Regions from separate parts of the Marinomonas sp. G8-14 genome, predicted to be linked through region 3. Evidence: predicted binding sites of a transcription regulator. Region 3 holds the regulator's gene; each other region holds the start of a gene.
What was found. The regulator LexA, encoded in region 3, represses DNA repair genes until DNA is damaged. The targets are predictions, from matches to a motif close to TACTGTNTANNTANACAGTA.
Positions count from the first base shown of each region.

Region 1: uvrA (excinuclease ABC subunit UvrA) is a predicted target of LexA. The motif match lies at 3,860-3,879, and genes of this name have one in related genera.
Region 2: AC0L6V_RS19345 (PA0069 family radical SAM protein) is a predicted target of LexA. The motif match lies at 8,764-8,783, and genes of this name have one in related genera.

Region 1 covers NZ_CM147891.1:3,195,059-3,206,029, reverse strand. Annotated here, with positions in the region: gene AC0L6V_RS16365 (DNA-directed RNA polymerase subunit alpha) at 1-429, shown strand, start outside; gene rplQ (50S ribosomal protein L17) at 472-849, shown strand; gene uvrA (excinuclease ABC subunit UvrA) at 984-3,806, opposite strand; gene AC0L6V_RS16350 (MFS transporter) at 3,964-5,322, shown strand; gene ssb (single-stranded DNA-binding protein) at 5,362-6,099, shown strand; gene smrA (DNA endonuclease SmrA) at 6,226-6,807, shown strand; partial or broken gene AC0L6V_RS16335 (insulinase family protein) at 6,976-9,904, shown strand; gene AC0L6V_RS16330 (1-acyl-sn-glycerol-3-phosphate acyltransferase) at 9,990-10,971, shown strand, end outside.
Region 2 covers NZ_CM147891.1:3,792,622-3,803,592, forward strand. Annotated here, with positions in the region: gene AC0L6V_RS19300 (zinc-binding metallopeptidase family protein) at 1-321, opposite strand, end outside; gene AC0L6V_RS19305 (helix-turn-helix transcriptional regulator) at 403-1,353, opposite strand; gene AC0L6V_RS19310 (TonB-dependent receptor) at 1,500-2,966, shown strand; gene AC0L6V_RS19315 (TonB-dependent receptor domain-containing protein) at 2,998-3,513, shown strand; gene AC0L6V_RS19320 (class I SAM-dependent methyltransferase) at 3,527-4,555, shown strand; gene AC0L6V_RS19325 (MFS transporter) at 4,555-5,079, shown strand; gene AC0L6V_RS19330 (MFS transporter) at 5,027-5,788, shown strand; gene AC0L6V_RS19335 (putative antibiotic biosynthesis monooxygenase) at 5,785-6,063, shown strand; partial or broken gene AC0L6V_RS19340 (methyl-accepting chemotaxis protein) at 6,226-7,543, shown strand; gene AC0L6V_RS19345 (PA0069 family radical SAM protein) at 7,630-8,748, opposite strand; gene AC0L6V_RS19350 (AraC family ligand binding domain-containing protein) at 8,915-9,388, shown strand; gene AC0L6V_RS19355 (helix-turn-helix transcriptional regulator) at 9,372-9,677, shown strand; gene leuA (2-isopropylmalate synthase) at 9,701-10,971, opposite strand, start outside.
Region 3 covers NZ_CM147891.1:1,185,931-1,196,901, reverse strand. Annotated here, with positions in the region: gene topA (type I DNA topoisomerase) at 1-535, shown strand, start outside; gene AC0L6V_RS06090 (hypothetical protein) at 532-768, shown strand; gene AC0L6V_RS06085 (hypothetical protein) at 768-1,001, shown strand; gene AC0L6V_RS06080 (hypothetical protein) at 1,004-1,270, shown strand; gene lexA (transcriptional repressor LexA) at 1,346-1,969, opposite strand; gene AC0L6V_RS06070 (DEAD/DEAH box helicase) at 2,039-3,622, shown strand; gene AC0L6V_RS06065 (helicase C-terminal domain-containing protein) at 3,609-4,163, shown strand; gene AC0L6V_RS06060 (DEAD/DEAH box helicase) at 4,264-5,622, shown strand; gene AC0L6V_RS06055 (protein adenylyltransferase SelO) at 5,651-7,072, shown strand; partial or broken gene AC0L6V_RS06050 (NAD(P)H-dependent glycerol-3-phosphate dehydrogenase) at 7,125-8,154, shown strand; gene AC0L6V_RS06045 (DUF4389 domain-containing protein) at 8,147-8,431, shown strand; gene AC0L6V_RS06040 (SixA phosphatase family protein) at 8,418-8,648, shown strand; gene AC0L6V_RS06035 (hypothetical protein) at 8,650-8,898, shown strand; gene AC0L6V_RS06030 (alpha/beta fold hydrolase) at 8,938-9,801, shown strand; gene AC0L6V_RS06025 (DUF4892 domain-containing protein) at 9,869-10,666, shown strand; gene AC0L6V_RS06020 (patatin-like phospholipase family protein) at 10,676-10,971, shown strand, end outside.

The DNA of each region.
Region 1 (10,971 bases), 2.0 Mb from region 3:
CAGCGTACAGATTTAGATAAGTTAGTCTTAGACATCGAATCTAATGGTACAATCGATCCTGAAGAAGCAATCCGTCGTGCAGCGACTATTTTGCAACAGCAAATTGCTGTGTTCGTCGCCCTTGAAAGCGAGAGCGAAGCACCTGTTGTAGAAGAAGAGGATGAGATTGATCCAATTTTGCTACGCCCGGTTGATGATCTTGAATTGACCGTTCGCAGTGCTAACTGTTTAAAAGCAGAGAACATTTATTACATCGGTGATTTGATTCAACGCACTGAGGTTGAGCTTCTTAAGACGCCTAACCTAGGTAAGAAGTCGTTAACTGAAATCAAAGATGTTTTAGCACAGCGTGGTTTGTCTTTGGGAATGCGTTTAGAGAATTGGCCACCGGCTAGTTTGAAAGACGATAGCAAAGTTCTAGCTCGCTAGGTCATTGTTCCCTGACCACCGTAGTTTGGTAAGGAATGTAAAATGCGTCATCGTAAGAGTGGACGTCACTTAAACCGTACTAGCTCACATCGTAAAGCGATGTTTAAGAACATGGCTGCTTCTTTGTTCGAACACGAAGTTATCAAGACTACGTTGCCGAAAGCCAAAGAACTACGTCGTGTTGCTGAGCCGTTAATCACATTGGCGAAAGTTGATTCTGTTGCGAATCGTCGCCTTGCCTTTGCTCGTACTCGTAGCAAAGACGCAGTAGGTAAATTGTTCACGGAGCTTGGTCCTCGTTACCAAGCTCGTCCTGGTGGTTATGTTCGCATTCTTAAATGTGGCTTCCGCTCAGGCGACAATGCGCCTATGGCTTATGTTGAATTGGTCGATCGTCCAGTTACAGAAGCCGCTGAGTAATATTAGTCTGTAATAAAAAGCCGAGCTAGGTAACTAGCTCGGCTTTTTTGCATTTAAATTAATGCTTTAACAGCGTATAAAAAAACACCCAATTAAATATGTCTCACTGGGTGTTTGCATTTAGTCAGTCGTAATTAGTTGAGCATCAGTTTTAAAAATCGTCCCGTATGGGATTTCTCTGCTTTTGCAATGTCCTCAGGGGTGCCCTCTGCGATGATATAGCCACCGCCACTGCCTCCTTCTGGTCCTAAATCGACAATCCAGTCAGCCGTTTTTATGACATCAAGATTATGTTCAATGACCACAACTGTGTTACCATGGTCTCTTAAGCGATGAAGTACTTTCAATAGCTGCTCTATGTCTGCGAAGTGTAGACCTGTAGTGGGTTCGTCAAGAATATAGAGCGTTGTCCCAGTGTCTCTTTTAGATAGTTCTTTAGCGAGTTTGACGCGCTGCGCCTCGCCACCCGATAATGTTGTCGCGGCTTGACCGAGGCGGATATAACCTAAACCAACATCCATCAAGGTTTGTAATTTTCGAGCAATAGAAGGGACAGGGTCAAAGAATTCACGTGCATCCTCGATGGTCATTTCAAGGCATTCGTGAATATTCTTGCCCTTATAGTGTATTTCTAAGGTTTCACGGTTGTAACGTTTGCCTTTACAGGTATCGCAAGGGACGTAAATATCTGGCAAAAAGTGCATTTCCACTTTGATTACACCGTCACCCTGACAAGCTTCACAGCGTCCACCTTTGACGTTAAAGCTGAAGCGGCCTGGTTTGTAGCCTCGTGAGCGAGATTCTTGTGTTCCTGAGAACAGCTCCCTCATGGGGGTGAAAATACCAGTATAAGTAGCTGGGTTCGATCTTGGAGTGCGGCCAATTGGGCTTTGATCAATGTCGACACATTTATCGAATAAGTTGAGCCCTTCAATACGCTCATGCGGTGCCGCTTTAAGTGTTGTTGCGCCATTAAGCGCGGTAGCGGCAAGCGGATACAATGTGCCATTTATTAACGTTGACTTGCCTGAGCCAGATACACCAGTAATACAGGTCATTACCCCGACAGGAATTTTTAAATCTACGGTATTTAAGTTATTGCCTGTGGCGCCAATAAGATTAAGAAACTGTTTGTCTTTGGCTGTGTGTCGGATGGCAGGGATTTCAATTTTGCGTTTGCCCGTTAGAAATTGCCCTGTGACGGATTCTGGGCAGTCCATTATGTCTTGTGGTGTGCCGCTAGCAATAATTTGTCCGCCATGAACCCCTGCACCTGGTCCTATGTCGACCACGAAATCCGCAATACGGATAGCGTCTTCGTCATGCTCGACCACAATGACGGTATTACCTAAGTCTCTCAATCTCGTTAAGGTTGCAATAAGCCGTTCATTGTCCCGTTGGTGTAAGCCGATCGAAGGTTCGTCCAATATATACATGACGCCAACCAGACCAGCACCGATTTGGCTGGCAAGGCGGATTCGTTGTGCTTCGCCGCCAGATAGCGAGTCTGCTTTTCGATCGAGTGTTAGATATTCCAAGCCAACGTTTACCAAGAAGGTTAATCGGTCACGAATCTCTTTAAGAATTTTAGAGGCTATCTCTCCACGTGACCCTGGAAGTTCAAGTGTTTCAAAGTACTTCAAGCATTCAGCGATTGGATAGGTCACCACTTCTGGTAGTGTTTGCTCGGCAATAAAGACGTTGCGAGCGGATCGATTGAGTCGAGATCCATGGCAATCTGGACAAGGCTGAATGCTAATGTACTGCGAAAGATCGTCACGTACACTGTCAGATTCTGTTTCATGGTAGCGGCGTTGTAGATTGGGGATAACACCTTCAAACGCATGCGCACGCGTCATTTTGTCGCCGCGTTCATTGATGTAAACAAAATCTATCTTGTCTTTCCCCGAGCCTTGCAGAATGCGTTTTTTGAACTCACTCGGTATGTCTTTGTATTTTGCTTCTATATCAAAACCGTAATGTTTTGCTAGCGCGCTAAGCTGTTGATAGTAGAAAATGCTGCGTCTACCCCAACCGCGAATTGCACCTTCCGCTAAGGTCAAGGTTTCATCTTGAATAATGCGTTCAGGATCAAACATTTGATGTGTGCCAAGGCCATCACAGGTCTGACAGGCACCATTCGGATTGTTAAATGAAAAGAGGCGTGGTTCCAACTCGGTCAGGCTGTAACCGCAGACCGGGCAGGCGAACTTACTGGAAAAAATGTATTCCTCTTTTTCATCATCCATATTGATGACTTTAGCTATGCCGTCGGATAAACCAAGGCACGTTTCAAACGATTCTGCCAAGCGCAATTGTAGGTCAGAGCGTACTTTGAAACGGTCAATAACCACTTCAATTGTATGTTTTTTGTTCTTTTCTAAGGTTGGGGCATCATCGAGATCGACAATAATGCCATTGATTCGTGCGCGGATAAAACCTTTTGAGAGCAAATCGCTAATAGTGTGCAGGTGCTCGCCTTTGCGATCCTTTATAATAGGGGCAAGCAGCATCATCTTAGTGTCTTCTGGTAGCGATATAACTTTATCGACCATTTGTGATATGGTTTGTGCCTCTAGCGGTTCGCCATGATCTGGACAGCGAGGCTGCCCTGCACGAGCAAATAACAATCGTAGATAATCATAGATTTCTGTTATTGTACCGACTGTTGATCGAGGGTTATGGGAAGTTGATTTTTGTTCGATAGAGATAGCAGGGGAAAGGCCTTCAATGTGGTCTATGTCCGGCTTCTCCATCATTGACAAAAATTGTCTTGCGTACGTAGACAATGATTCTACATAGCGACGTTGACCTTCCGCATAGAGTGTATCGAACGCAAGAGAGGATTTGCCCGAGCCAGATAGGCCAGTAATCACCACAAGTTTGTCTCTTGGGATGTCTAGGTCCACATTTTTTAGATTGTGAGTGCGGCCTCCGCGTATGGTAATGGTATCCATGAGTCTCCAATGTGAAGTCGATCAACAGAAAGTAATCTGCTAGTAAATTAAATAACTGTCTATTTTTACAGTAGTTGAAATGGAGCTTCAACGGTATTTTTTGTAAAATTGACAATCTTTTTTCTTAATACCCAAGTTAAACGGTTTAAACCACTTTATGGATCTACTCGAACGTCGTTCAGTTCTTGCTTTAGCGCTGATTTATTTGTTCAGAATGTTGGGCTTGTTTCTCATTATGCCCGTGATCAGTGTCGCCGCTGATGGGCTGACTGGTGCGGATGCTGCCTTAATTGGGACTGCCATTGGTATTTATGGTCTGACTCAAGCGAGTCTGCAAATCCCGATGGGTATGTGGTCTGACAAGATTGGCCGTAAACGCGTCATTATCATCGGACTCCTATTGTTTGCTGTAGGGAGTTTGATTTGTGCCAATGCCAACGACATCAATACCTTGATAGTCGGACGGGCTATTCAGGGTGCCGGCGCGATTGCTAGCACCTTAATGGCATTACTCAGTGATGTGACAAGAGAGCAAAATCGGACGAAGGCGATGGCCATCGTTGGTATCAGTATCGGTGCTTCGTTTATGTTGTCTTTGGTTTTAGGGCCTTGGATTTTTGCTTTGGTCGGACTTTCAGGTTTATTTTATTTATCCTTTGCACTCTCTTTACTGGGTATAGCCTTGATCGTTTTTGCTGTGCCGAATATCGTTCAACATACTTTTCGACGGGACACCACCCCTAGTCTTCAGGCATTAGGTTTGGTACTAAAAGATGCAAAATTACGCTTCTTAAATGTGAGTGTTTTATTACTTCACGCAAGTTTGACGGCATTGTTTGTTACTGTGCCGAACTTATTGATTCAGCAGTTTGGATTGCCCTTGTCACAACATAGCTGGCTATACTTAGCCATCATGGGTTTTGCCTTCGCAGGTATGTTACCATTGGTGATTATCGCTGAATCAAAAGGTAAGACAAAAGCGATCTTGATTGCCGTGATGTTGTTGTTGGGTTTAAGTTCGATATTATTGCAATGGGCGCCCTATTTATGGCTCTTTGGGCTTTTACTGTGGGTTTATTTTGTCGGCTTTAACTCATTAGAGGCCGTGCTGCCCTCACTTCTTAGTAAGTTGGCACCAGTCGGTTATCGCGGTACGGCAATGGGTGTGTTTTCTACCCATCAATTTATGGGTTCATTTTTGGGTGGTGTTTGCGGCGGTTGGCTGCTTCAGAATCACTCGAATAGCGGTGTCTTTTGGGTAGTTGGGGTGGTGTTTTTGGCCTGGTCGCTTGTTTGTGCCGTTCAGCCTGCGCCGCGTCAATTGAGTAGTTTGGCGTTTAGCTTGCCCAATATGACAGATGAAGAAATAACGAAGTTGGCGGATCAACTTGCTGAAATCCAAGGAGTGGAAGGTATGCAAATTTTTAAAGATGAGCAAACGGCTTATCTGAAAGTTGATAAGAAGGTATTAGACAAAGAGGCTTTGGTGCGTCTGGCGCCACAAGTAAGCCTTTAAGTAAAACACTATTCTATATTTTAGTTGGAGAAAAACGTCATGGCACGTGGAATAAACAAAGTAATCTTGATCGGTAACGCAGGCAATGATGCCGAAGTGCGTTTTATGCCATCTGGCGCCGCCGTTGCAAACGTTAACTTGGCAACAACAGAGAGCTGGCGTGATAAGCAGACCGGTCAAATGCAAGAGCGTACCGAATGGCATCGAGTGTCTTTTATGGATCGTGGTAACTTCCGTCTTGGTCAAATTGCAGGCGATTTTATTAAAAAGGGCTCTAAGGTATACGTTGAAGGTTCGTTGCGTACTCGTGAGTGGGAAAAAGATGGCATTAAGCGCTACACCACTGAGATCGTTGCGAATGAAATGCAATTGCTAGACGGCCGTGGCGATGGTGCTGGACAGCAAAGTGGTGGCTACGACTCTATGCAAGGTGGTGGCGGTTATGGCAGTGCTCCACAACAATCTGCCGCACCACAACAAGGCGGCTACGGTCAAGCGCCTGCGCATCAGGCGCCACAACAGCACACACCTCAAGGCGGGTTTAATCAGCCTCAAGGTGGTTATGGTCAAGCACCACAACAACCCGTGCATCAACCAGCGGCGCCACAAGCACAACCACAATCTTTTGGTAGCTGGGGCAATGCGCCACAGCAAGCGCCCGCTCAAGCTGCACCGCAACATCGTGCACCACAGCAGCCAGCGCCACAGCGTGCCCCTGAGCCAAAACCTCAGCAGGCACCGAACTTTGATGACTTCGACGATGATATTCCGTTTTAACGGTTACTAGAGATATCAGAAGGTCTTTGTGATCTAGGTTGATGTAATAAAGGCTCCTCTTTAGGGGCCTTTGTTGTTATATAATGGTTTGCTATATCGAATGAGTGAATCAAAGAGGTGTTTACTGTGAACGACGAAGATGAAACGTCTTTGTTTGCTCAAGAAGTGGCGGGTATTAAGCCGCTTGAAAAAAGCGAAGTATATCTAGGCAAAAAAGGCCCCATGGTCGACTTTGCTGCTCGCCAAAAAGCGGCGTTGATTGCGAAGGAGGCGGACCGGAATCACTTGTCGCAAGATTATGTGGAGAAAGTGGAGCCTAATGATGTGCTTGAGTATAAGCGCTCTGGTGTTCAAGACGGGGTGTTTAAGCGTCTTAGGCAGGGCAAGTATGGTATTGAGGCGCGTTTAGACTTGCATCGTCATACGGTGGCTCAGGCGCGGGAGCACGTCTATCAATTTACAGATGATTGTATGCGTCATGATATCCGCGTCGCTATCATAGTGCATGGTAAGGGGGATCGCACGCCGGACCCAGATAGCCAAGCGATGATCAAAAGTCATATCAATAAATGGCTCAGAGAGTTGGACGCTGTGATGGCCTTTCATAGTGCACAGCGGCATCATGGTGGTTTGGGAGCCGTGTATGTATTGTTTAAAAAAACAGAAAAAGCGCGTTTAGATGATTGGGAAAAACACCAAAAGCGTTGATGCGTTGTGTGGTTTGAAATGGGAGTGTCTACGTTAGTTCGTGCAGTAAAAGCCATATTTTTGCTATAATCCCGCCACTTTGCTGTCTTGGACTTATGTTGTCTTGAGTGTACCCAAGCTGCCCCAAAACATTGTAATGATCGTATTCTAATTCTATCGAGGTAGAGAATGGCAAATAGCACCGCGCACCATCCTGCGTTTACGTTTCTTCGCAGTGAATATATCGATGCTCTTAACGTTACCGTTCAAGAGTTTGAGCACGCCGTAACGGGTGCTAAGCATTTTCATATCGCGTCTGAGAATGACGAAAATGTTTTTTTAGTGGGTTTAAAAACCGTTCCGACGGATTCTTGTGGTGTGGCGCATATTCTTGAACACACCGTATTATGTGGTTCTGAGCGATTCCCAGTACGTGATCCGTTTTTTATGATGATTCGCCGTTCGTTAAACACCTTTATGAACGCGTTTACTTCTTCAGACTGGACGGCTTATCCGTTTGCTAGCAAGAATAAAAAAGACTTTCACAATCTTTTAGATGTGTACTTAGATGCGGTGTTTTTTTCGCGTCTAGATGAGTTGGACTTTTCACAAGAAGGCCATCGTTTAGAGTTTGCTGAGCCTGACAATGCCGAGTCAGATTTGACCTTTAAGGGTGTGGTATTCAATGAAATGAAAGGGGCAATGAGACTCCACCACGTCCGTGTTGTGGCAAACGCTCACCAAATATTTGTTCCCAAATAATACTTATCACTTTAATTCTGGTGGTGAGCCAACAGACATTCCAGATTTGTCCTACCAGGATCTACTGGCATTTTATCGTACTCATTATCATCCTTCTAATGCTGTATTTATGACCTTTGGCGATATTCCGGCTGAAACATTACAGGCGGAATTTGAAGCGAAAGTATTGAGCCGTTTTGAGCGCTTGCCAGTTGAAGATCAAGTGAGCGTACCGAATGCCAAACGTTACTTCTCGCCTGTGCGCGTGGAAGAAGGTTATGCGGCTGACGAAGTGAAAGAAGATGGCAGTCATGTGGTAGTGGGCTGGTTATTGGGTGAGAGCACAGATTTAAACCAACAGTTTGAAGCGCAATTGCTGTCTAGTGTTTTGCTGGACAACAGCGCGTCGCCTTTATTGCGCGTATTGGAGAACAGCGACCTTGGCCGTGCACCCTCACCAATGTGTGGACTTGAAGACAGCAATAAAGAAATGAGCTTCATGTGTGGTTTGGAAGGCGTCAAACGAGAAGATGCACCAAAGGTAGAGGCGTTAGTCTTGTCGACATTAGAGAGCATTGCCGAAAAAGGCGTGCCACAAGACATGGTGGATGCCATGCTGCATCAATTAGAGTTAAGTCAGCGCGAGATCGGCGGTGGCAGCTATCCTTATGGCTTGCAATTAATATTGGCTGGTTTGTCGACGGCCGTGCATGCCGGTGATGTGATTGCTCAGCTTGATCTTGATCCTGTTATCAATGCGATGCGTGAAAAAGTACAGGATCAACAATATATTCCGAATTTGATCAAGAGCTTGCTGCTAGCGAATGCGCACCGAGTGACGTTAACGTTAAGCCCTGATGATGCGCTTGAAGCACGTCGCAATCAGGCGGAAAAAGACCGTCTTAGTAAAATAAAAGCCGCCTTGTCGGATGCTGAAAAACAGCAGATTATTGCTCGTAGTGCTGCATTGAAAGCGCGTCAATCGCAAGTGGATGACATGAGTATTCTGCCGAAAGTAGGCTTGGAAGATGTTCCAGCACGTTTACCAGAATATGAAAATGACAAAGTGGCGGGTGAGTTGCCAATTACCTTTTATCCACAAGGTACAAATGGTTTGGTTTACCAGCAACTGGTTATAGATCTTCCTGAATTAGATGAGGAAGAAACTGAGCATTTGCCTTTGTTTTCTTCGATGATGACGGAGCTGGGGATTGGTGAGGCAGACTATCTTGCTGTTCAAGAACGCCAAGCTCAGGTCTGTGGTGGTCTGGGAGCATCTAATTCTATTCGTGCGACGATTGAAGATCGCCAAGTATTAAATGGCTATTTTATTTTGTCATCCAAAGCCTTGGTGCCAAATGTGAAAGCCATGAGCGAGTTGTTGAAAGACACTATGCTTAATGTGCGCTTTGATGAAGCCAGTCGAGTAAAAGAGCTGATGGCGCAACGTCGTGCTCGTCGTGAACAGTCGATCACAGGTCAAGGTCATTCGCTTGCGATGACAGCGGCGTCTAGTGCAATCTCTGGTTTGGCGGCACAACAGGAAAAATGGAGTGGTATGTCAGGCATTCGTGCTGCGATTGTGTTGGATGATGCGATAAAAGCGGATGGCAAAACAGCGGACAATATTTTAGCTATTTTTAAGCGTTTGCATGAAAAATTGTTGCAAGCAAATAAGCAGCTTTTATTGGTAGCAGAACCCCAGCATGAGGCCAATGTATTGCAAGAGGTGCAGTCAGTTTTTGCTGACTTGCCTGCTGGTCGTGTACAGACTAAGTTCGCTATGCCATCTGTTGACGCTAAAGTAAATGTCGCTTGGCTGACATCAACTCAGGTGAGTTTTTGTAGTAAAGCGTTCCGTACTGCGTACGGAGATCACCCTGATGTAGCGGCTTTGACCGTGTTGGGTGGTTTTTTGCGCAATGGCTTTTTGCACCGTGCAATCCGTGAACAGGGTGGTGCTTACGGCGGTGGTGCAACATTTGATGGCAGCACAGGGTCGTTCCGTTTTTACTCTTATCGTGATCCTCGTTTGACAGAAACCTTGTCTGACTTCGATGCTTCTATTGAATGGATGTTAAACGAAACGCATACTGAAGAGGCGTTGGAAGAAGCCATTTTGGGCGTGATTGGCTCCATGGATAAGCCAAGTTCACCAGCAGGAGAGGCGCAAAGCGATTTCTATGTACATCTGCATGGTCGTAGTTTGGCTTATCGAGAAGCGTTCCGCGCTAAAATTTTGGCGGTAACGATTGAGCAGTTGAGACAGGTTGCTAAAACATACTTAACGAAAGAGAATGAAAATATTGCTGTGGTGACCTCAACGTCGAAGCGTGGAGAGCTAGAAGCATTGGGCTTTGAAATTCAAACCCTTTAAAAATATTGAGACCTGTGCGTGCTCGTTGCGCGCAGGTCTCATTTGATAACAAAAAAACAAAACAGTTTTACTGACGGAAAATTAAATGGATCAGTTTCACGATATACGCCCCTACAACGACGATGAGGTCGCCGAGGTGTTGAACAATTTGGTCGAAACACCAGATTTTATAAATACAATTATTGGTTTTCGTTTCGCGCAATGGCCTAAGTTTTTACGAGCGCCATTGGCGTTCTGCGTTAAATTAGCGTTAAAACGCCAAATTGCCAATATATCAAATGTTCATGCGTTTCAAATGCGCGTCGCAAGCTATATGGAGCGTATGATAAAAACCACGACAACGAATGTTGAGTATCGTGGTATCGAAAAGTTAGAAAAGGGTGTCGGCTATTTATTCTTGTCGAATCATAGAGACATCGCGATGGACCCTGCTTTTGTTAACTATGGTCTGTACTTAGCGGGATTGGATACGGTGCGTATTGCCATTGGTGATAACCTATTGCGTCGCCCATTTGTGTCTGATTTGATGCGCTTAAATAAGAGTTTTATCGTAAAACGTTCCGCGAATGGTATTCGGGAAATGATGGCGGCCTTTGGGCAGTTGTCTGCTTATATTTCTGATTCGCTCATGAAAGATCAGGCTAACATTTGGATTGCTCAAAAAGAGGGGCGTGCCAAAGATGGCTTGGATCAGACTGATCCTGCGATTATTAAGATGTTCTTTATGAGCCAGAAAAAAGAAAAGATCCCTTTTTCTGACGCTATGGCGAATTTGAAAATTGTACCTGTTTCTATTGCTTATGAATACGATCCATGTGCCTTTGATAAAGCGCGTGAATTGCATCAAAAATCGACAACGGGCTCTTATGAAAAAGCTGAGTTTGAAGACATAGACAGCATTAAAAATGGCATCGTCGGTCAAAAGGGCAAAGTGGTGGTTACTTTTGGTGATGTCATCAAAGAGGGCTTTGAGACGCCAGAAGAATTTGTTGCGGAAGTCGACCGTCAAATCATTACCAATTATGCGATTCAGTCTACTAATAGAGCAGCGTTTGCTTTGCAGCAAG
Region 2 (10,971 bases), 2.0 Mb from region 3:
GAAGCGCTCTGTGACCTTGGTCATCAACTCTTCAGACACCGAGTTATTCAGCAAATCCGTACGGTTTGCCGACACAAATGCCGCGTATTGGAATTCATTCGGACCCGTACACACCAACCCATGACGATCAATGTGCGCTGAAAACATGGTGCTAAATGGGTCACTGCCTTGGGCGACCAGTAAACCTTCATACCAAGTAACTTTTGCGCCTCGCTCTTCTAGCTCACGTTGTAATACACGAAAAAATGAATGCTCTGCACCCACTACACTGGGGGCGCGAATTAGCAGTTTCAGTACATCAATAAAATCATCACTAGGCATGCAAATAGGTTCCAATAAAAAGGGGGAAATCGGAATCTTGTTTATAAACGTTAATGTGTGATTTACATAACGTTTTTTTATTTATTTTGATGAAGTTATAGACTTTGGTGGGCAGCCGTAAAAACGATTAAAAGCCGCGCTGAAATTGGAGGGGTGTTCGTAACCTACAGCATAGGCTGTTTGAGCTACCTGATGGCCTGATGTGAGCAATTCCCATGCTTTGTGCATTCTGGCTTCTAATAACAATTTATACGGGCTGGTATTATAAATGGCACGAAACCCCAGTTTTAGTTTGCTTTCACTAATCCCAATTTTTTGACAGACAAAAGCAATACTCAAAGGTTGGCTCATGTGATGAATCATGAACAACCGAGCCTGCGCGATTTTATGTTCATCCCCAAGGTTAATGTCTAGATTTTGACGCTCTTTTCCTGTGTTTGTTTGAAGTCGTTCAAGCTGTTCGCTAAGTAAGTTGAGTACCAGAATATTTTTTTCTAAAGGTCGTTCGGTATGCTTGGATAATGCTATTTGCATCAGTCTATTAATATAGTGTTGGGTATTTTTAGACGTTTTTATATGCTGATGTTGGCGAGGCAAAGGGATTTTATCCGCTTGAAATTCGAAAGGGATTTGATAGCGCTTAAAGGCACTGCCGTCCACTAATATTCTTAATTGGCTAGTGGTTTTATGCGCGGCGTACAGACGTTTTCCAGAGCTGTTACCAAAGGTGGTGATGGTGGTGTAATTAGGCTCAAAAATGAAATCTTCTGTATTGTTCTGCTTTGTCTGATAACGAGAATGCCCTTCTAAACCATAAGTAAGGCTAAGCGTTGATGAGTCTTTTTCTATGGTGCTTTCTTCAATTAAATCTTGCGTTGGTGTATAGCGTGAATACGCGATCGATAGTCCAGGCTCTATAACAAATCTGTCTATATAACATTCTCCTAGCTGAGAGGAAATGGCTTGTCTCTGCCAGCCAGATTGAAGGTCAGTGACTTCTGTTAATGCATTTTTATTCACTAGAAAGGCCATGGTGTTTCCCGTTCTTTATGTGATTTGGACGTAATGAATATGAATTTGAACGAAATGAATAAGTAATTAAATGATAATCAATCTCAACTAATATTATCATCTTTCTTTATAGCGTAAAGGATTAATTACGAGAAAGAGAGAGTGAGATGAAACAAAAAAAATTATCCAGTATTGAGTTACTGATAGGGGTTTTGGCAATACTTCCTGTATCTATTCTTGCTCAAGAAGGTACAGAACAAGAACGTATGGTTTTGTTACCTGAGTTGAAGATAACAGCGGATAAGAAGCAGCAAGTTTTATCAAAAACAGCATCGCATGCCACTGTCTACGATACCGAAGTATTGCTGCAAGATGGCATAGATAGTTTAGCTAAATTGGAAGGACGAGTCGCAGGCTTGAGCTTTCAACCCTTTGGGCAGTCTGGTATTAATTCTCCGGTAATTAGGGGCTTGACGGCAAATTTTAATGCGCTATCTAGTTCTACTTTGCTCATGGTTGATGGTGTCCCTACGTTAACCGCTCAGGGGTTCGAAAATAATCTTGTTGATATCAATCGGGTTGAGGTGCTGCGTGGCCCACAATCAACAGCGTATGGTCGCAATGCTGAAGTTGGTGTGATTTCTATCTTTAGTAACGATCTAATCGGTGAAGACAAGACAATATTGGGCGTTGAAGTTGGCAGCCGAGATAAACAAAGGGTGCAGCTTTCAACTAGCCAGACCTTGGTTGAAGATGAGATCTATATCAGCTTGTCAGGGGAGTTTCTTCAACAAGATGGTTTTATTGATAACGTCACGACGGGAAGCAAGGCGGATGATAAAGAACGGCAGAACTTAAACGCAGGGTTACGTTGGTTAATCTCTGACAAAACAGATGTAATTGTTCGTTATCGCCGACAAGCCTATGACGATGGTGCGATGTTATGGGGTTCACCTAGTGGAAAACGGGCCACGGTAGCATCAGCAACGGATAGCTGGAATCATTCTGTGGGTCAAACCTTCTCGATTAATGCCAATCATGAATTGTCATCAGGTATGCGTTTTAATTCGGTTACGGCCTATAACGATTATAGAGATAAAGTACAGCAAGATACGGATTTTCAACCAGCAGAAAACACTTATATTGGTCGAGATCATCATCTTCGGACCTTATCCCAAGAGTTTCGTCTAGAGGGAAACTTAGGCGAGGCAGACTGGTTATTCGGTGCTTATTTAGAACGCCAAGATCATGATTTGCGTACACTTTCCAAAACTTTTTTAGGTTTAAGTGATTTACAAGCCCAGCAAACGGGCAATTCCTATGCGCTTTTTACTAATTGGACAATGCCGATCAGCTCGGATCTTTCTGTCGTCGCGGGTATTCGAGCTGCGCGAGATGAGGTAAAGCTTAATCCTTCTATGGCACAAGAAAAGTCTGAAAGCTGGACAGATCTAACGCCTCAGTTAACCCTAAAGTACAACATAAATACTGATCATATGTTGTACGCCAGCTATGCAGAGGGGATTCGCTCTGGTGGTTTTAATACTGTTTCTCCAGCCGTTAATTATTCATCTTATGATCCAGAAAAAAACCAAAGTTTTGAGGCTCGGGTTAAAGGGCGATCTATCAGATAAACCGCTACGTTACACCCTGTCTGCTTATCATATGGATATAAAAAATATGCAAGTTAGTCAGATGCCAACCGTCGGTTTGATCTATTTGACTAATGCGGCTGATGCCACTTCAGATGGTTTGGAAGCATCACTTGAATATTACTTCAATGAAAACTGGAGTACAGAGATTGGTGTGGCTTGGAATAAAACACGATTCGATCATTTTATTGATGGTAACAATGACTATTCAGGTAATCGAAATCCTTTTGCTCCTGAAATGAATGGCCATTTATCGCTGCGTTATGAGGATGTAGGTGGCTGGTCTGTGGCAGCTAGTTTAGTTGGAAGCAGCGCGGTCTATCTTGATGCAGCGAACAAGTATCAACAAAAGGGGTATGAAGTTGTCAATGTCTCCGCGAGTTATCCACTGACGGATAAGGCGTCTTTATCAGCGTATGTTAATAATCTGCAAGATCGTCAATTTGATGCTGTTGGTTATCAAAATGGCTATGTGACGGTTTACAGCCCGCCAAGAGAATACGGTGTGAAATTTACTTTGGAACTTTAACGGAGATAGGGATATGACTCAATTGGATTATCATGAATTACAAACGTTTTGGGATCTTGCTGGTTCTCAAGTGAAGATGAAAGCGCTTGAAGTGGCATTATCTCGATCTTTGTTTGATGTATTGCTAGAGCCTTGCTCGATAGAAGAAATAGCCCATAAATTGGCGATGCCATCCACTAATATCAAAGGATGGCTAGATCTCTTATGGAGTATGGGCTGTATTGATAAGGTCACAGATAATCAATACGTAGCGAGTGCGTTAGCAAAACGTTATATGACCAGTACATCATCAATGGATTGTTCACAAGCTTTGCAATTTCGCTTTCAAACGTTAAGGCGCTTTACTGAACAATTTGAAGCACTGCTGTATGTGTCAAAGAACAATACCGCTTTATCTTCAGCGATGGCGCCATTGTGGGCAAAAGCGGCTAAGGCACAGATTTTTCAAGAGCAGCGAGCAGTAACTGTGCCAGCACTCGATCGTATCCTTGGTCGTGTGCTAAACGTGACTATTGCTGAAGAAACACCACTGCATTTTTTAGATTTAGGTGGTGGACCTGGGTTGGTTGCTCTGTCACTTGCACGACGTTTTCCTAACTCCACAGGCGTGTTATTTGATTTCCCTGAAACGGCGAACATAGCTTATCAAAATGTTATGGCAGAGGGGTTGGAGCACCGTATTGACGTTCAGTCAGGTGATTTGAATACGCAATCACCAACTGGGCGATTTGATTTGATTTGGTGTTCTTCTGTATTGCATTTCATAGAGGATGCTAATGGGGCGATAAAACGCATTTCAGCGTTACTTAAGCCCAATGGCTTTTTACTGATTCTTCATGCCGAGCAAACCGCTGAAAAGAAACAGTGTGAAGGTGTTTTACCCTTTTATTTACCTATGGTTATGAAAGGCAACTATCTACCAAAGCAAGGTGAAATTGCTGCGTTGTTAGATCAAAACGGGTTAGAGGTCATACAAACAGAAGACGTAATAGACTTCCCAATGGCCCCTGTGAGGCTTTACTGCGGGAGAAAAACATTGTGATGACATCCCCTTACTTTTATCTTCATTGGGTCATTGGGTGGTGTAATTTTACTCTGACAATGACATCAATTTATCTCTATCTTGGAGTGCCATTGATGATGAGAGAGTATGGCTGGAGTGGTACAGAAATTGGCTTGTTTCAAATTTCTGGTCTACCGGTTGTTCTGAAATTCTTAATGGCATCGCCGATCGATCTTTTCCGCTTTCGGCAATCTAACTACTTTAAGTGGAGTGTGTTACTTGGTGGGGGCTTTCTATGTTGTTTGATGGTGTTGTCTATTTTAAATATTGAAATAACAACATTTAAGACACTATTTATTGTTGCCGTGTGTACCACCTTGATAACTTCTTGGTTGGATGTCCCCATTAACGCATTTGCTATTCAGCGTTTCCCCGAAGTTGAACGCCCTAAAACGGGCGCTATACGTTCTGCTGTGACGGCATTAGCGTCGGTTGTTGGTGGTGAGGCTCATGTTATTGGTGTACGCTCGTTTGGGTTGGGCGTGGCCTTTTTATATCTTTAGCCTCATGGCTTTACTTTGCGGTGTTTTGTTGTATATAGCCCATGTACGTTATCCGATGATAGACAGTGAACGTTTTCATTCAGAAAATGCCTCAATAGTTACATCATTACAGTCGCTTTTTGCCATCTGGAAAGGCTATTTTCAACGATCCGATATGGTGATGTGGAACATTATCCTTGTGCTTTACTTTCCTTTTATTGGTGCTGCTTGGCTGTATCTTAAACCGGTTATGTTAGACCTAGGGCTAAGCATAGATAACATTGCATGGATTGCTAGTTGCAGTGGTGTGTTCGCCGCGCTCTCAGGCTTTTTCTATAGCCTTTGTATTGCTGGTCTATCGCCTTATCGAGCCTTATTTATCTTCTCTGTGGTGAATGTGATTGCATTGTTAGGCATGTGCTTTGCCGTCTCTCTGGAGTGGTCCGATTGGCGTCTTATATGTGCTGTTTTTATTGTGGCAATCGCGCTTGGCCTCTCATCTGGTGTGTTGTTTGGCTTGATTATGATTCACAGCCGTCCACATTTTTCTGCCAGCGATTATGGCTTACAGACCAGCTTGTTTTCTTTATCTCGTATTTTGGTACCTATTTCTGCTGGCATAATTCTCGACCTAGTGGGGTATGTTGGTATGTTTTCCTGGCTTGTTGCTGGGGCATTGGTGGTTTGCGGCTTGTCATTTTATTGGATGTTTAAAAAGGAAAAATCATGATAAACGATAACAATAGTCAATTAGACTCATTGGTGCTTAATGAACCGACAGGGCAAGAGTTAATGAAAGTTGCCCCTAAAAAATGGAAGATGATGTTACTCGTTTGGGTATCTATCTATCCACTATTGAATATTTTTTTCCCGTTATTAACCCCTTATATAAGTGATTTTTCTTTACCTATTAGACTATTGATTATGACGATCATTATAGTACCGATTATGAGTGTTATTTTGGCAAGCTTGCAAAAACGGTTCTTTTTCTGGTTGCGTAGATAGAATAAAGGGGGAGTTATGTACAAGCTTAATGAAAGTACATAATATTTTTGTACATATAAAGCGATGTTTTCTTTATGCTACAAAAAATTTTATCGCGTTTGGGCAAAGCATCCGCTACTCTTTTTAATAAAGTCGAATTGAGATACTTAAAGGAAGAAGCAAATGCTATTTGGCAACAACAAATTATTGACCAGAATTACTGAGTTAGAAAAAGAGCTTGCCTCTTTTCAAGAAACTCAGGCTGATCTTAGACAAGAAATGTTGTATTTCTCTATGACCCTAGAAGGAAAAATAGTAGATGCAAACTCGCTTTTCATAAAGTCCTGTGGATTTGAGAAAGCAGAATTAAAAGGCAAAAATATTAAAGACTTGATACTTAAAAAGTCTTTAGAAAAAGAGCATTGCCAAAAAATGTTGTCTGCGATTAGCGAGAAAAAGCACTGGCATGGCGCTTTACAGCTAGAGACCAAAAAAGGTCAAGAAGCATGGTATCGTTCGATTATCCAGCCAAGAAAACAAGCAGAAGATGGGCGCGTGATATTAGAAGTCTACTCTGCTGAGCTTACGCGAACGATTTCTCAATCTAAAGAAGTTGAAGACATGTTAGCTGCATTGAACCGCTCGTCTGCAGTGATCGAATTTAGTCTAGATGGCATCATCTTAAATGCTAACGACAACTTCCTTAAAAGTATGGGGTATTCAAAAAGCCAAATTATTGGTAAACATCACAAAATGTTTTGTGATTCGAAAGAAGTTGAGTCTTCAAAATATCAGGATTTTTGGCGTCAACTTAGGTCGGGTAAATTTGTTTCTGAACGTTTCAAACGTTTTGATAGCCATGGAAATGCGGTGTGGTTGGAAGCTTCATATAACCCAATACACGATGAAAGTGGCGAGTTATATAAAGTTGTTAAATTCGCGACGGTTATTACCGAGCAAATGAATCGAGAGTTCGCTATTTCGGAAACCTCTGAGATCGCCTATGACATCTCCAAGAAAAGTGATGCGGACGCTATTACAGGTAAAAAAGTCATCGAGTCGACGATTCAGACCATGGATGAACTTTCAGTGCAAATGAGTAGTGCTAGCAAAGGAATAATCGAGCCTCAATACTCAGTCATTAAAAGTGGCTGCTTTGGTAGAAAGTATCCGCGGTATTGCAGATCAGACCAACTTGCTTGCTCTGAACGCTGCAATAGAAGCGGCGCGAGCAGGCGAGCAAGGCCGAGGCTTCGCTGTGGTGGCTGATGAAGTTAGACAACTTGCTTCTAGAACAAGCTCTGCCACCGAAGAAATTATCAAGGTGGTTGGGGAAAATAAAAACCTCACAGAAAAAGCTGTATCTCTTATTGAAGAAAGCATGGATAAAGCTCATAAGGCATTAGACCTTTCTACCGAAGCGGGTAATGTGATGAATGATATTCAGATCGGTGCAAGACAAGTCGTTGATGCGGTGGGCCAATTTAACAACAAACTATAGTTGTTCTTGAAACAAAGACTCGACATTCAAATTCCCTAAGAGTTTTGCTCTTAGGGAATTTTGCGTTAAGCAGACTGCTTAAGTTACTAAAACAACGCCATCTGATCGCCTTCCTTTGGTGGAACGGCAAAATGGCGGCAATCGAGATAGCTCAGTCTGTTGTCATCCAATCCATATTTGCGTCGCGCTACGTGAAAGCGTTGGTTAATCAAATCTGCAAAGATGCCTTCACCTGTCATGCGCTTGCCAAATTGACTGTTGTAGAGTTTGCCACCACGCATGTCCATAATACGTTGTAAAACGTGTTCGGCTCGATCTGGGTAATGCTGGTGGAGCCAATCCGAAAACAAAGGCGCAACCTCGTGAGGCAAACGCAACATAATGTAATTGATGGATTGTGCGCCGACCTCAGAGCAAGCAGCGACGATTTCTTCTAGCTCGTTATCGTTGATAAAAGGAATCACGGGTGCAACCAAAACCGATACAGGAATCCCAGCATCACGTAAGGTTTTAATGACTTGTAAACGTGTTTTTCCAGACGCTGTTCTGGGTTCCAAAATACGCTTTAAATCGTTATTGAGCGTCGTCACACTGATCGCTACATGAATAAGCTTTTTTGCTGCCATTTGAGTGAGTAAATCTATATCTCTGAGTATCAAGGTGCTTTTGGTTATTAGCGAGATTGGCTGATGATGCGCCAAGGCGATTTCCAATAATTGACGAGTGATCTTGAGCTGTTTTTCAATCGGCTGATAAGCATCGGTATTAATACCTAATGCAATGGGTTCACATCGATAGTTTGGGTGCGCCAGTTCTTCTTCAAACAAAAATGCCGCATTGGTTTTGGCAACCAGCTTGGTCTCAAAATCCAACCCTGGCGACAAATCTAAATACGCATGAGTAGGGCGAGCAAAGCAATATACACAGCCATGCTCGCAGCCTTTATAAGGATTCACCGACAGGCGAAAAGGAATATCAGGAGACGAATTGCGACTAATAATGCTTTTGGCGCGTTCATGACGAACTTCCGTCTTGGGCGATGATGTTTCCAGCAAAGCAATCGCTTCGTCGTTTTCATCTACTTCTACCAGCGTAATAGCAAAGCGCCCCGCCATATTATTGGCTGTGCCGCGCCCCTTGATAGGATGATTGAAAGGAGATTTTTCGCCTTTTTGATCGCTGTTATTGATAAAAGAAGTAGACATAAAAACACCTGAAAATACTGTATGTATAAACAGTATTTTGGTCGTTAGATTTCAATAAAGCAAGCTTGTTATTGTGGAGTGTTAAGTTTGTTCGCGTAGTGTGTTGAGATCTGCTTATTGATAGGTACACTCAATTGAATGATCGATGGGTTTCTAGGAGAACTGCGTGTTGTTTCAAAACAATTATTTACCAAATAGTGTTGTGGCTTACGCACAAGATTATGAACACGGTAAATTTGAGCCTTATCATGCTCATAACTGCGCACAGCTGATTCACACACTAAGTGGTGTGATACGTGTAGAGACTCGTTTGGGTAGTTGGGTGATTCCTCCAAATCGGGGAATGTGGATTCCTGCAGGAATTGAACACAGTCTTTATATGACCGGTTTGGTAAAAGTGAGAACGCTATTTATTGACCCTCTTGCTCGGGCCGATTTGCCCCATGATTGCTCTGTCATTGACGTATCCATGTTGTTAAAGGCACTTATTATTGAAGCGTTAGAGCTTCCTAAAGAAATTGTTTCAGGAGGTCGTGATGAGCGAATTATTGAATTGATTTTGGACGAATTACGTCGATTATCGAGCGTGTCTTTCTATGTGCCATTGCCGAGGCTCTGCTGCTTTGGTTTCTTTGTGTGATCATGTCAGTCAACGCATTGCTCATGATTGGACAAATGCCGATGGTGCTCATATTTTGGGCATAAGCGAGCGTTCTGTCACTCGAAAGTTCCAGCAAGAAATGTCGCTAACATTTGCAGAATGGCTGCGTAGGAAGCGTTTATTATTGGCTCTGGAGTATCTTGCCAGCGGAAAAAGCGTCTTAGATACCGCGATTCTGATTGGTTACGATAGTCCCAGTGCTTTTAGTGCGATGTTTAAAAGTCGAGTCGGCGTTTCACCGACTGACTATTTACTGCAATCTCAATAGACGTAATGAAAGTTACCGTCTCGCTAAGCTTCTTTGTATAAAGGATGGCAAGCGTTGATTAGTGCCTGTAGCGAGGCCTTAGTCAAATCTTCATTAATAGCAACGCCAAAACTTGGTGTAACCTGATCTGACTCAATTTGAACATAGCTCACCGCTTTGCTTTTCGTCTGTTGCCCTAAAGTGTGTTCATGAAAGTCACTGATGTTTATCTGCCAGTTAAAACGCTTTCTTAACGCATCAAGCATGGCGGACAACAATCCTTTGCCTTCGCCAACCAGTTGCCATGTTTTTTCCTGGTAGCGTAAGGTAGCGCGAATTTCCTGTAATCCGTTTGAGCTATGGCTGCGATAAGTCATTAATGTCATTTGGCCTTTGTCATCTGAGTTCAGCCTGTAGGATTCTCTGAATAAACGCCAAACATCGGCTAGAGGCATTTCGTGACCAGTTTGATCCGTATGATTTTTGACTTTTTTGCTAAAGTCTATTTGTAGTTTGCGTGGTAAAAACAGTCCATGATTTTCCTGTAATAACCAAGCAGCACCGCTTTTGCCAGATTGGCTATTTACTCGAATGACTTCTTCATAAGAGCAGCCAATATCTTTCGGGTCTAATGGTAAATAAGGGATTTGCCAAACAGTCGACGAGGTTAATTTTTGTGCGGCAAAGCCTTTTTTGATCGCATCTTGGTGTGAACCTGAAAACGCCGTAAAAGCCAATGAGCCAGCATAAGGATGCCGAGGATGAACGGGAAGTTCATTGCACTCTTCGACCAACTCCACTGTGCGGCGCATGTCTGAAAAATCCAAATTAGGATGAACTCCTTGGCTATAAAGATTCATCGCTAAGGTGACGAGATCCACATTGCCAGTTCGTTCTCCATTACCAAATAAACAGCCTTCAACTCTCTCTGCACCAGCGAGTATCGCCATTTCTGCTGTGGCAACGCCTGTGCCTCTGTCGTTGTGAGGGTGCACGCTGATGGTAATGTGTTCTAGAGAAGAAAAAGACGTCATGAAATATTCAATTTGATCTGCAAACACATTGGGCGTGTTTACTTCTACCGTAGTTGGTAGGTTCAAAATCATCGGGCGTTCTTGGCTTGGCTGCCATGTTTTTTTCACTGCTTCGCACACTTCTAAGGCAAAGTCAGGTTCGGTAAAACAAAAGGTTTCTGGCGAATATTGAAGAGTCCACTGAGTATCTGGATTTTGCTCGCATAATTGGCGAATGTGTTTAACGCCTTGCACGGCTAATTCAAGGGTTGCTGTTTTGTCTTGGCAAAAGACGACTTCTC
Region 3 (10,971 bases):
TTACGAGGTAGAGAAGGGCTCCTTTAAAATTAAGGGATACGATGGTCCTACCCTTGAGTGCGACAAGTGTGGCTCTGAAATGCAACTTAAGACAGGTCGTTTTGGTAAGTATTTCGGTTGTACTAATGAGAGCTGTAAAAACACTCGTAAGCTTCTTAAAAATGGCGAAGCTGCGCCACCTAAGATGGATCCTGTGCCTATGCCAGATTTGGCTTGCCAGAAGGTTGAGGATCATTATGTGTTACGTGATGGGGCGACGGGCTTATTTTTAGCTGCAAGCCAATTCCCGCGTAAACGTGAGACACGTGCGCCTTTAGTGGAAGAATTGCTGCCTTACATGGATCAGATTGATCCTAAATATCACTTTTTTGCGGATGCACCAAAGAAAGACCCTGAAGGTCGTCCTGCTATTATTCGTTACAGTCGTAAGACAAAAGAGCAATACGTCATGACGGAAGAGGAAGGTAAGCCAACTGGTTGGAAGGCATTTTATGTTGGCTCTAAATGGGTGATTGAAGAAGGTAAGAAAAAATGAGCGGTGTTACCTTGGCAAGTTTGACAAACCAAAAGCTGGATACGGCAAGACGCTTTATTCAGCAAAGTCAAATCAGTGAAGAAGCATGGCTTAATGTCGGCCTGGAAAGTTCAGCGATTTTTCAGTTAAGAAGCGCGCTGAATGGTTTGTTAAAAGAAGTGTCGACGACGTATTCATTATCTGGTTCTTTAGATGTGCCTAGCATGCTACGCGAAGCTGAAAAAAACAGATAATGGTTCCGGTGCTGACTGAGCTGGCGGATTTGTTTTCACGCCCCGAGTCTTGGTGTTCTCAGCTGAATCAAGCTTATTTGGTGCAATTTGAATGTCGTGGCTCTTTGTCTTCTCCGGTTCAAAGCGATAATTTGATTGGTCGCGGTAGTGATAACGGAGCATCTGTGAGTTTTTATTTAACCAAATTGGTTGAGTTGGTTTTGCGTTTTAGAGAAGAGTCATCAGAGTATTGAATATGAAAGAGTCCTACCTAGAAATTGTTGAGCTGGAGAATGGTGATATCGTGCTTCGTCCAGCCAGCGAGGATGGTGAGGAAACCGTTCCTTTGGCAATATTGCAGATCCTGGATGATACTCGATCTTATCTAAAGAATCGTTATTTTGAGTTGGCAAAATGCATGTTTCACGCGGGCATTGATTTTGTTTATTCTGAAGACGCCTTCTTTGATGAAGATTCAGATTATCTTGATGATGAGGAATTTCGACCAAAAATTCTGCATTAGTTTGTGAGCGAGTATAAGCACAAATAAAAAAGCGATGCTTAAGCTTCGCTTTTTTATTTGTGCATTGAAGAGCGTTTAAATACCTTGTCGAATCACGCCAACGGATAAGCCTTCTATCGCAAAGTCTTCGCTTTCAAGGTCAACGATGATGTCAGTAAACTCTTCGTTTTCAGGAATTAGTCGAACAATTTTGCCATTTTGTTCAAAGCGTTTAACGGTGACTTCATCGCCAATGCGTGCAACCACTATTTGTCCATTACGGACTGTGGTTGTTTTATGTACGGCGAGTAGATCACCTTCCATGATGCCGATATTTTTCATGCTGGTTCCTGATACAGACAAGAAATAATCTGCTTGTGGAGAAAACATGCTGGCAGGTATGTTCACGTGTGAGGCGATGTTCTCTTGGGCTAAAATAGGATAGCCAGCAGCAACTTTGCCAATGACAGGTAGGCCAAGGTCTTCTGTTAGATCGTCATTAGAAGCTCGCTCAACTAAGCGTATCCCTCTTGAGGCGCCAGACAGCATTTCAATTGCGCCTTTTTTGCATAAGGCTTTGAGATGCTCTTCAGCCGCATTAGGGGATTTAAACCCTAATCGGTGCGCTATTTCTGCTCTCGTTGGCGGAAACCCTGTTTCACCAATAAATTCGCGAATGGTTTCTAGTACGTCAGATTGTCTTTTGGTTAGTTTAATCATAAGTTGTCTGGTTGTTTATACAGTAACTGTTATTATATACAGCATTCTTAACGATACTCAATGATATAAATGCTTTCAGATGAACTAAAAACACAAATTCAACTTGCATACCGAGCTTCTTTGGATGCCAAGTCCCATAAACCAAGGTCTGGACAGCGTCAAATGATTGCTGCGATCGCGCGAACCTTGGGTAACATTAATCGCGGCTCAGAGGGTGAGCGATTAGGAGAAAAGCATGTTGCTGTGATTGAAGCAGGAACGGGGACGGGGAAAACCTTGTCGTATTGCCTGGCTGCTATTCCAATTGCCAAAGCGCGAGGGTTAAAATTAATTATTTCCACTGCCACTGTCGCGCTGCAAGAGCAAATCTTACACAAAGAGTTGCCAGATCTGTTAGAGCACACCCAGCTTAGCTTTAAATACACGCTTGCCAAAGGGCGTGGACGTTACCTGTGTTTGAATAATCTGGAAGGTTTTCTCAATTCTGAAGAGCAAGCAATGGACGATATGTTCGCAGGTCTTTTTGAACAACATCTTCATTCAGATGATATTAATACCGTGCTTTATCAAGAAATGGACGCTGCTTTGCAAAAAGGTGAGTGGGACGGCGATAAAGACAACTGGGCAGGTATCGTTCGTGATCAAGATTGGCGACGCTTAACGACCGATCATCAACAATGTACAAATCGTAATTGTGCGAATTACTCCGCCTGCCCATTTTTTAAGGCGCGTGCCGAGATCGAAGTGGCGGATGTTATTGTAGCCAATCATGACCTTGTGCTCGCTGATTTGTCATTGGGGGGCGGCGCTATTTTGACGCCACCAAAAGATACAATATATGTATTTGATGAAGGGCATCACCTGCCGGATAAAGCGATCGGGCATTTCCGCCATGAAGTGCGTTTGCAACAAAGTATTACTTGGTTGCGCCAGTTAGAAAAAAACTTAGTGAATTTAAAACAAGAGTTAACGGATGACGTGAGCGTCACCGGCCAGCTTTTATTAAAGATACCTCAGCAAATACAGAGTATTGTGAACTTTATTCAATATGCGCAGCAAGGTTTAGCGCCTTATATTCAAGGCTTGGGGTTGGATCAAGATAATAATCAGCATCGCTTCGAGTTTGGTCAAATTCCAGACGAATTGCGGCAATTGGCTTATAGCTTGCAAACGTCTTATCAAAAGTTATTTAACAATATTGAAAGTATTCAGGACGAATGCAAGAAGACAAAACAAAATGAAGGGATGGGTGTGACGCCTGAAACCGCCGAAACGTGGCAGCCTATTTTGGGTGTTATTCTTGGTCGCTTAGAGCAATGTGTTGGTTTGTGGCGATTATACTCTGCTGTTGATGATCAGAACTTTCCCCCAAATGCTCGTTGGTTGGTGTTATCCGGCCAGGGGATGGAGCAAGATATTGAATTGGGCGGTTCGCCTATTCTTGCCGCGAATACATTAAGACAACAATTATGGGATAAGTGTTTTGGTGCGGTGGTGACCTCTGCAACGCTGACCGCTCTTAACCAGTTCCATCGTTTTAATATGCGCTCTGGAGTGCCCTATGAAAGTGAATATTTACGGGTATTGAGTCCGTTTGACTTTCAAAAAAATGGTTTGCTGATTGTGCCCAATATGGTGAATGAGCCTCAATAGAGTAGAGCAGCATACCGCTGAGATCATTACCTACTTGAACGAGCATGTTGATGTTGAGAAAGGCAGTTTGGCGTTGTTTTCGTCTCGTCGGCAAATGGAAGAAGTGGCGCAGTCTTTGTCTTCTAAGCTGCAAGAAATCTTGTTGATGCAAGGAGAGCAATCCAAGCGCGTCATTTTGGATTCTCATAAAGCGCGTATTGATGAGGGTAAAGGCAGCTTGTTGCTCGGATTGGCAAGCTTTGCAGAGGGTGTAGACTTGCCAGGAAAGTACTTAACCTGCGTATATATTGCGAAGATTCCTTTTGCTGTGCCGGACGACCCCGTTGAAGCCACTCTGGCTGAATGGATACAAAAGCGTGGTGGCAACCCGTTTATGGAGATCACCATTCCCGACGCTTCATTGCGTTTAGTTCAAGCCACAGGCAGGCTGCTGAGAAGTGAACAAGACGCTGGTGAAATACATATTTTAGATAAGCGATTGCGCACCAAGCGTTATGGGTCGCAATTAATTAACAGCTTGCCACCTTATAAGTATCAATAGACTGACAAAGCGTAAGCAAGGGGTGATAAAGCTTTACCAATTAGGTACACTCTTTGCAAAGATCATTAACCTCAAAACATAGAAGCGTAAAGATTCCAATATGGAAAACCAAATTCAAGAAGCACCATCAGAAATTAGCACAAAACCAAAACGCACCCGTCGCCCAAACAAGCGACCAAGAAATAATGATGAGGCTCAAAATGGAGTTCAATCCAATACCCAAGTTGGTCATGAAGCCGTGACGACGGGTAGTGGAAAAAATGCTATTTGGTCCATAGAGGATTTTCCGGTTGCTAAGGTAGATGGAAAGTTGCGCTTTCATGATTTAAATCTACCTGATCGTGTGATTAAGTCTATCGCGGAAATGGGTTTTGAGTATTGCAGTGAAATTCAAGCTGAAACTCTGCCTATGACCTTACTGGGTTATGACATTATCGGACAGGCCCAAACTGGAACGGGTAAAACGGCTGCATTTTTGATAGCGATGATCAGTGATTTTCTGGATTATCCCCTTGAAGAGAAGCGTCCTAATAACGTTGCTCGCGGTTTGATTATTGCGCCTACTCGTGAGCTGGCCATTCAAATTGCGGATGAAGCGGTAAAGCTGACATCAAACTGCCATTTGAATGTGGTGACTTTGGTCGGCGGATTGAGTTACGAAAAGCAAAAGATCGCCTTGGAAACCGAAAATGTTGATATTTTGGTGGCGACACCAGGGCGTTTGTTGGACTTCGCGCGCAGCCGTAAGGTGCAATTGGGTAAAGTGGAATGTTTGGTGTTGGATGAAGCCGACCGTATGCTGTCGATGGGCTTTATTCCTGATGTAAAAAGTATTATTCGTATGACGCCGCATAAAGAATTAAGGCAAACCATGCTATTTAGTGCGACTTTCCCGAAAGACATTCAGGCGCTTGCGCAGCAATGGACGTATTTTCCAAAAGAAGTCTCTGTGGTGCCAAAAGAAGCCACCAATCAGAACATTGATCAGGTGATTTATACGGTTGAAGCGGATCAAAAATGGCCCGTTTTAAAACAGCTGATTAATGAAAATGGCGGTCAGCGTACGATTATTTTTGCTAATCGTCGTGATGAAACGCGTGATTTATACGAGCGTCTACGTAAAGCAAACATCAACTGTGCGATCTTATCTGGCGAAGTGGCTCAAGATAAGCGAGTTAAGACATTAAACAACTTCAAAGAGGGTATCATTCAGGTGCTGGTGGCAACGGATGTTGCAGGTCGTGGTATTCATGTTGATAACGTAGAACTCGTTGTTAACTATTCATTACCGGAAGACCCTGAAGATTATGTGCATCGCATCGGCCGTACTGGCCGCGGTGGTGAAACGGGCAAATCGGTCAGTTTTGCGAGCGAGGACGATGCGTTCATGATCCCTGAAATTGAAAGGGTTGTGGGCGAGAGCATTCGCTGTGAGTACATGGTTGATACCTCGCTATAAAGATCGCTTAATTTTTAAGTGAGATAAAATGAATTTAGAGCACCATTTTGCCAGTCTGGGGGAGGCGTTTTCTTCGAAAACCCTTGTCCAGCCACTTCTTGAGCAGCGATTGGTAGAGTTTAATCAATCGCTCGCTTCTTTTCTGTCCATTGATATTAAATCCACTGAAACCAAACGCATTTTGAGTGGCGAAGACGCATTGCCGCTCAGTCTAAGCATGGTGTACGCCGGTCACCAGTTTGGTGGCTTTTCGCCTCAACTAGGAGATGGTCGAGGCGTTTTGTTAGGTGAGGTTCGTGGTCAAGATGGCCTTTTGTATGATTTGCACATGAAAGGGGCTGGGCCGACACCTTATTCTCGTCGAGGCGATGGTCGTGCTGTGTTGCGTTCTTGTATTCGTGAATACTTAGCCAGTGAGGCCATGACGGCGCTCTCTATCCCTTCGTCTCGCGCTTTAGCGCTTTACGACAGCAGAGAAGCTGTGTATCGAGAAACGCCAGAGGCGGGGGCGATGTTATTAAGAGTTGCGCAAGGTCATATCCGCTTCGGTCATTTTGAATACTTTTTTTATCAAGGTAAGCAGGCGGAGCTGGATCAGCTTATTGAATATTGTCTTACACACTATTACCCCGAGTGTTTGGCCGCTGAGTCTCCCCTAGAAAGTATGTTGATTGAAGTGGTTAAGCGTACCGCTAGAATAATGGCGAAGTGGCAATCTGTTGGTTTTCAACATGGCGTGATGAACACCGATAATTTCTCGTTCACCGGAGAGACGATTGACTACGGTCCTTATGGTTTTATGGAGGATTATGAACCCGATTGGGTTTGCAATCATTCTGACCACGAGGGGCGTTATGCCTTTTCTCGGCAGCCTGGTGTGGGTTTATGGAATCTTAACTGTTTGATGCGTTGCTTTTCAAAACACCTTGAGCGCGATCAGCTTATTGCCATTTTGCAATGTTATGAGCCAGAGTTGCAGTCTCATTACGATGTTCTGATGATGAGTAAGATGGGGTTAGATTCAGCGCATGATGTTCATGCTTTATTGCCGTCATTGTTGTCAATATTGGCATCAGAAAAAATGGATTATAATGTTTTTTTCCGTTTGTTGAGTCATCTTGAGCAAGGCGTTTACACGCCTATATTAGATGAGGTGGTTGATCGCGAAAAAATGTCAGTTTGGCTTGCGCAATATGAGGCTGCGCGGATCAAAAGTGTGTATGCCTGGTCTCAGGTGAATGCCTCTATGTTGGCGGTTAATCCGAAGTTTATACTCAGGAATTATTTGGCACATGAGGCAATTCTTTCCGCTGAACGAGGAGATTACTTGCCCTTTCGACGTTTGTTGCATGTGCTTACTCATCCTTTTGATGAACATCCAGAATCCGACAGTCTTGCGCAAAGATCGCCAGAATGGGGTAGATCATTAGAAGTAAGCTGTTCGTCTTAGTTTGGTTCATTTTTTTATAATTGGACGATATTTTTAAAGAGAAATAGTCAATATGAAGCATTCTGTATGTGTATTGGGTGGTGGTAGTTTTGGTACGGCTTTGGCGAATATTATGGCGAAAAATGGCCATCAGGTGAGCCAGTGGATGCGTAATGAAGAGCAGGTGGAAGAGATTAATTTAACCGGCTTGAATAGTCGTTATTTGCCTAATGCGCCTTTGCATCGAGAATTGTTAGCAACCAGTAATTTAGAGCAAGCCATTCGAGACAGTGATACTGTTTTTGTATCAATTCCGTCCAAATCTTTTGAACAAGTTGTGCAGCGCATTGAACCTTTGTTGACGGCAGATAAAATATTAATTAGCACCACAAAGGGATTTAATCCAAATCGTTTTGAACTTATGAGTGATGTTTTGCGTCGAAACCCTATAACGCAAAAGATTGGTGTTCTGAGTGGTCCGAATTTGGCGAAAGAAATAGCCGCAGGTCAAATGACTGGAACAGTTATTGCCAGTGCGGACGATCAAGTTCGCCGTAGAGTGATTGAATTACTCAAATCCCCGACGTTTCGTGTATATGAAAACAAAGACAGTAAGGGGGTTGAATTAGCGGGCGCTCTAAAAAATATTTATGCGATTGTGTGTGGTCTTGCCAAAGCGCTCAATGTAGGGGAGAACACCATGTCGATGATTATGACGCGCAGTCTGGCTGAGATGAGCCGATTTGCTGTGCATTTTGGTGCAAATCCAATGACGTTTCTCGGACTGGCAGGAATGGGGGATTTGATTGCGACTTGTACTTCGCCGTTGAGTCGAAACTATCGAGTAGGTTTTGCTATTGGTTCCGGTCATAATTTGGACGAAGCCGTTGGGGGACTTGGCGAGGTTGCTGAAGGGGTGAATACTTTAAAAATGGTGGTTGATGAAGCTCATAAGCATGGGCTTCTATATGCCGCTTGCTGAGGGTTTGTCTAAATTATTGTTTGAAAATGCCCAGTTGGAGTCGTTGATTGGTTCAATGATGACGGGGGAGCAAAAATGGGATGTCGAATTTGCGACAAACGAGGAGAATGACAATGTCTAAGCCAGGTTATGCTGATCAAGGTTTTTGGTTTCGGGTAATTTTCATGTTGCTGTATTGGGTTGTGCTAAATATTGCGGTGACTGTGTTTGGTATTTTGCTGTTGCTAGTGAGCTTGGTCAAATTAGGTTCAAAACATGAGCCTATCATGCTGTCTTCTTGGCTAAACAGTGTTACCGCTTTTATTGGTCAAATATTTTCTTTTTTGTCTTTCCAGTCAGAAGAAAAGCCTTTTCCATTTCAACCTTGGCCCTCGGAAGGTGTGGATGAGGAAGCTTAAGCGTCTCTATGTTTTACGCCACGGCAATGCCCAGCCATATGGTTATGCTCATGATGAAAGTCGTGAGCTTACTGAGCTTGGAGTGGCTGAGGTAAAAATGGCGGCACAAGCATTTCGTGAACGAGGTGAGGCAATTGATGTGGTTTTCGTGAGTCCTTATGTTCGGGACTCAGCAAACGGCAAAGACTTTTTTAGCCAGTCTAGATACTTCGGTTGAAATGAAAGATTGCCCTTTCATTACTCCTAATGGCCAAAAAATTGATGTGGCGTTATGGTTAAATGATCTGCCTTATGAGTCAATTTTATTGGTTACGCACCAACCGTTTTCTCATCAATTTGTGGATTATTTGGTGGATCAGCCTTTACCTATCAATTTCGCTATGACTACTGGGACTTTGGCCTCGGTTGAAGGGGAGTTATTTGCTGGGGCCTGTTGCCAATTTCGTTGGTGTTTTTCGCCATCATGAATGATTGAAGTAAATTTTTTGGATTGGTAAAGAGCAAATATGGGAAATGATATTGTTTATAAGCTTGCGCACACGGAAATAGCTGGGTTGCAGTGGCTGCCTAAAAATTCATCCGCTTTTAAAGTTTTGTCCTTGCATGGCTGGCTTGATAACGCAGCGAGCTTTTCTAATTTGTCTCCTCATTTGTCTGATTTCTCCCATATCGCGTTAGATCTCGCAGGGCATGGTCTGTCTTTGCATCGGCCAGCAGGAAGTTTTTATCACCTGTGGGATTATGTTTTAGATGTGGTGTCTATATTGAACCAGTCTAAACAGAGCGTGTGGTTAATCGGGCACAGTATGGGAGGGGCGGTAGCGATGTTGGTCGCGGCCATTGCGCCAGACAAAGTCCGAGGCCTAATTGTGTTAGATAATATGGGGCCTTTGACGGGAACACCTGCTGATCGTGTAGTGACGTTGCAAAGGGCTGTCAATAAAATGGCTAAATTTCGTTTAGGCAGAGAAACCAGCTATCTAACGAAAGAGGACATGGTGCTTGCGCGAATGGAGGGTTTTACCCAGCTGTCTAAATCGGCTTCGAAAATTTTGGTAGATCGTGGTGCTAAACAAAATGTGGACGATGCCTGGGTGTGGCGACACGATGCTAAACTGACGTTTCCGTCCCCATTTCGCATGGATGAAGAGGGTGTTGAGGCTTTCATTCAAGAGATTAAGTGTCCTACCTTAGCTCTGGTTGCTAAGTCTGGTATTTATCAAAATGATCGCAACCTAGTTGAAAAGCGTGCGGCTCAGTTTCCATGGATAAAGCTCAAATGGCTTGACGGTAATCATCATTTTCACCTCGAACCTGAAACATGTTTTGCTGTTGCGACGGAAATTCATCGATTTATCGATCTAAATTAATAGGGTGTCTTTGTTGTTTGGTATTGTGCAAAGTTATCCATCCCGGATTGGGTGAAAGGAAGGTTATATGCTTACGTTACGTGTGGTGTCATTTTCTTTATTGGCTTTTTTTAGTGGCTTCTCGACGGCTGGGATTTTAGGGATAGAGCCATACCGAGATGCTCAGTTGGTGAAGAGTAACTCGCAAACAGGGCAGTTTACTGAAATACCGCTTGGCAAAATAAGTCGCGCCGGAAGCGGTTGGGAGCCAGAGAGTGTTGAGCGGGTGGAAGGTGATCTTTTCTCATCACTCTATAAGATTCATCGTAATGCGGTGTTGTCTGATGTTTATGCACACTACCGCACACAAATGGCGGTTGATGGTCGAATGGTCTTATTTGAGTGCGATAGTCGTAGCTGTGGTAGCAGTAATGCATGGGCGAATAACTTTTTCGGTGACTACCTTCTTTATGGCCCAGATCAAAGTCAATTTTTGTTAGTGGTCAAAAATCCACAAGATATTTATCAAGTCTTGTACATAAACCGTCGTGGTGCTGGCGATGTCATGGTTCGCTTGGATGAAGTGAAGTCGGCGCGAGCAAACGGAACTGAATTTGAGATAGTGGCTCAAATGGACGTTCAAGATATCCCCAGGATACGACGCTTTGTTAGTGCATTATCGGCTGATCAAAACTTAGTCGGTTTTGTGACGAGTCAAAAAACCGCTGGATTGAGTGCGCTTGAGTCTGGTGATCAACTTATTTCTATTATGCAAGCGGGTTTAGGGGATAGGTTTAAGGATAGGGTTCGTTTTGTTAATTTGGCGGATTTAGGTCGTGAATCACTTGGTATTAATCGTGTGTCCTTTGTTTATGTACGTCCATAGGGGGTATTGGTGAACTCGAAAAAAACAGTTGCTCTGATATTGGGTAGTGGAGCAGCGCGTGGTCATGCGCATATTGGTGTTATTCAGGCCATTGAAGAGCGCGGCTATGAGATTATTAGTATTTCGGGTTGCTCGATTGGCGCTATCGTCGGCGGTGTTTTTGCGGCAGGTAAACTGCCTGAGTATCGTGAGTGGGCTGAATCGTTAGATCGGGTGAGTGTGTTGCGTTTGTTGGATATGTCCTTTTTGAATGGTGGTTACATAAAGGGCGACCGTTTCTTTGAAAAGGTCCAAAGTATGATAGG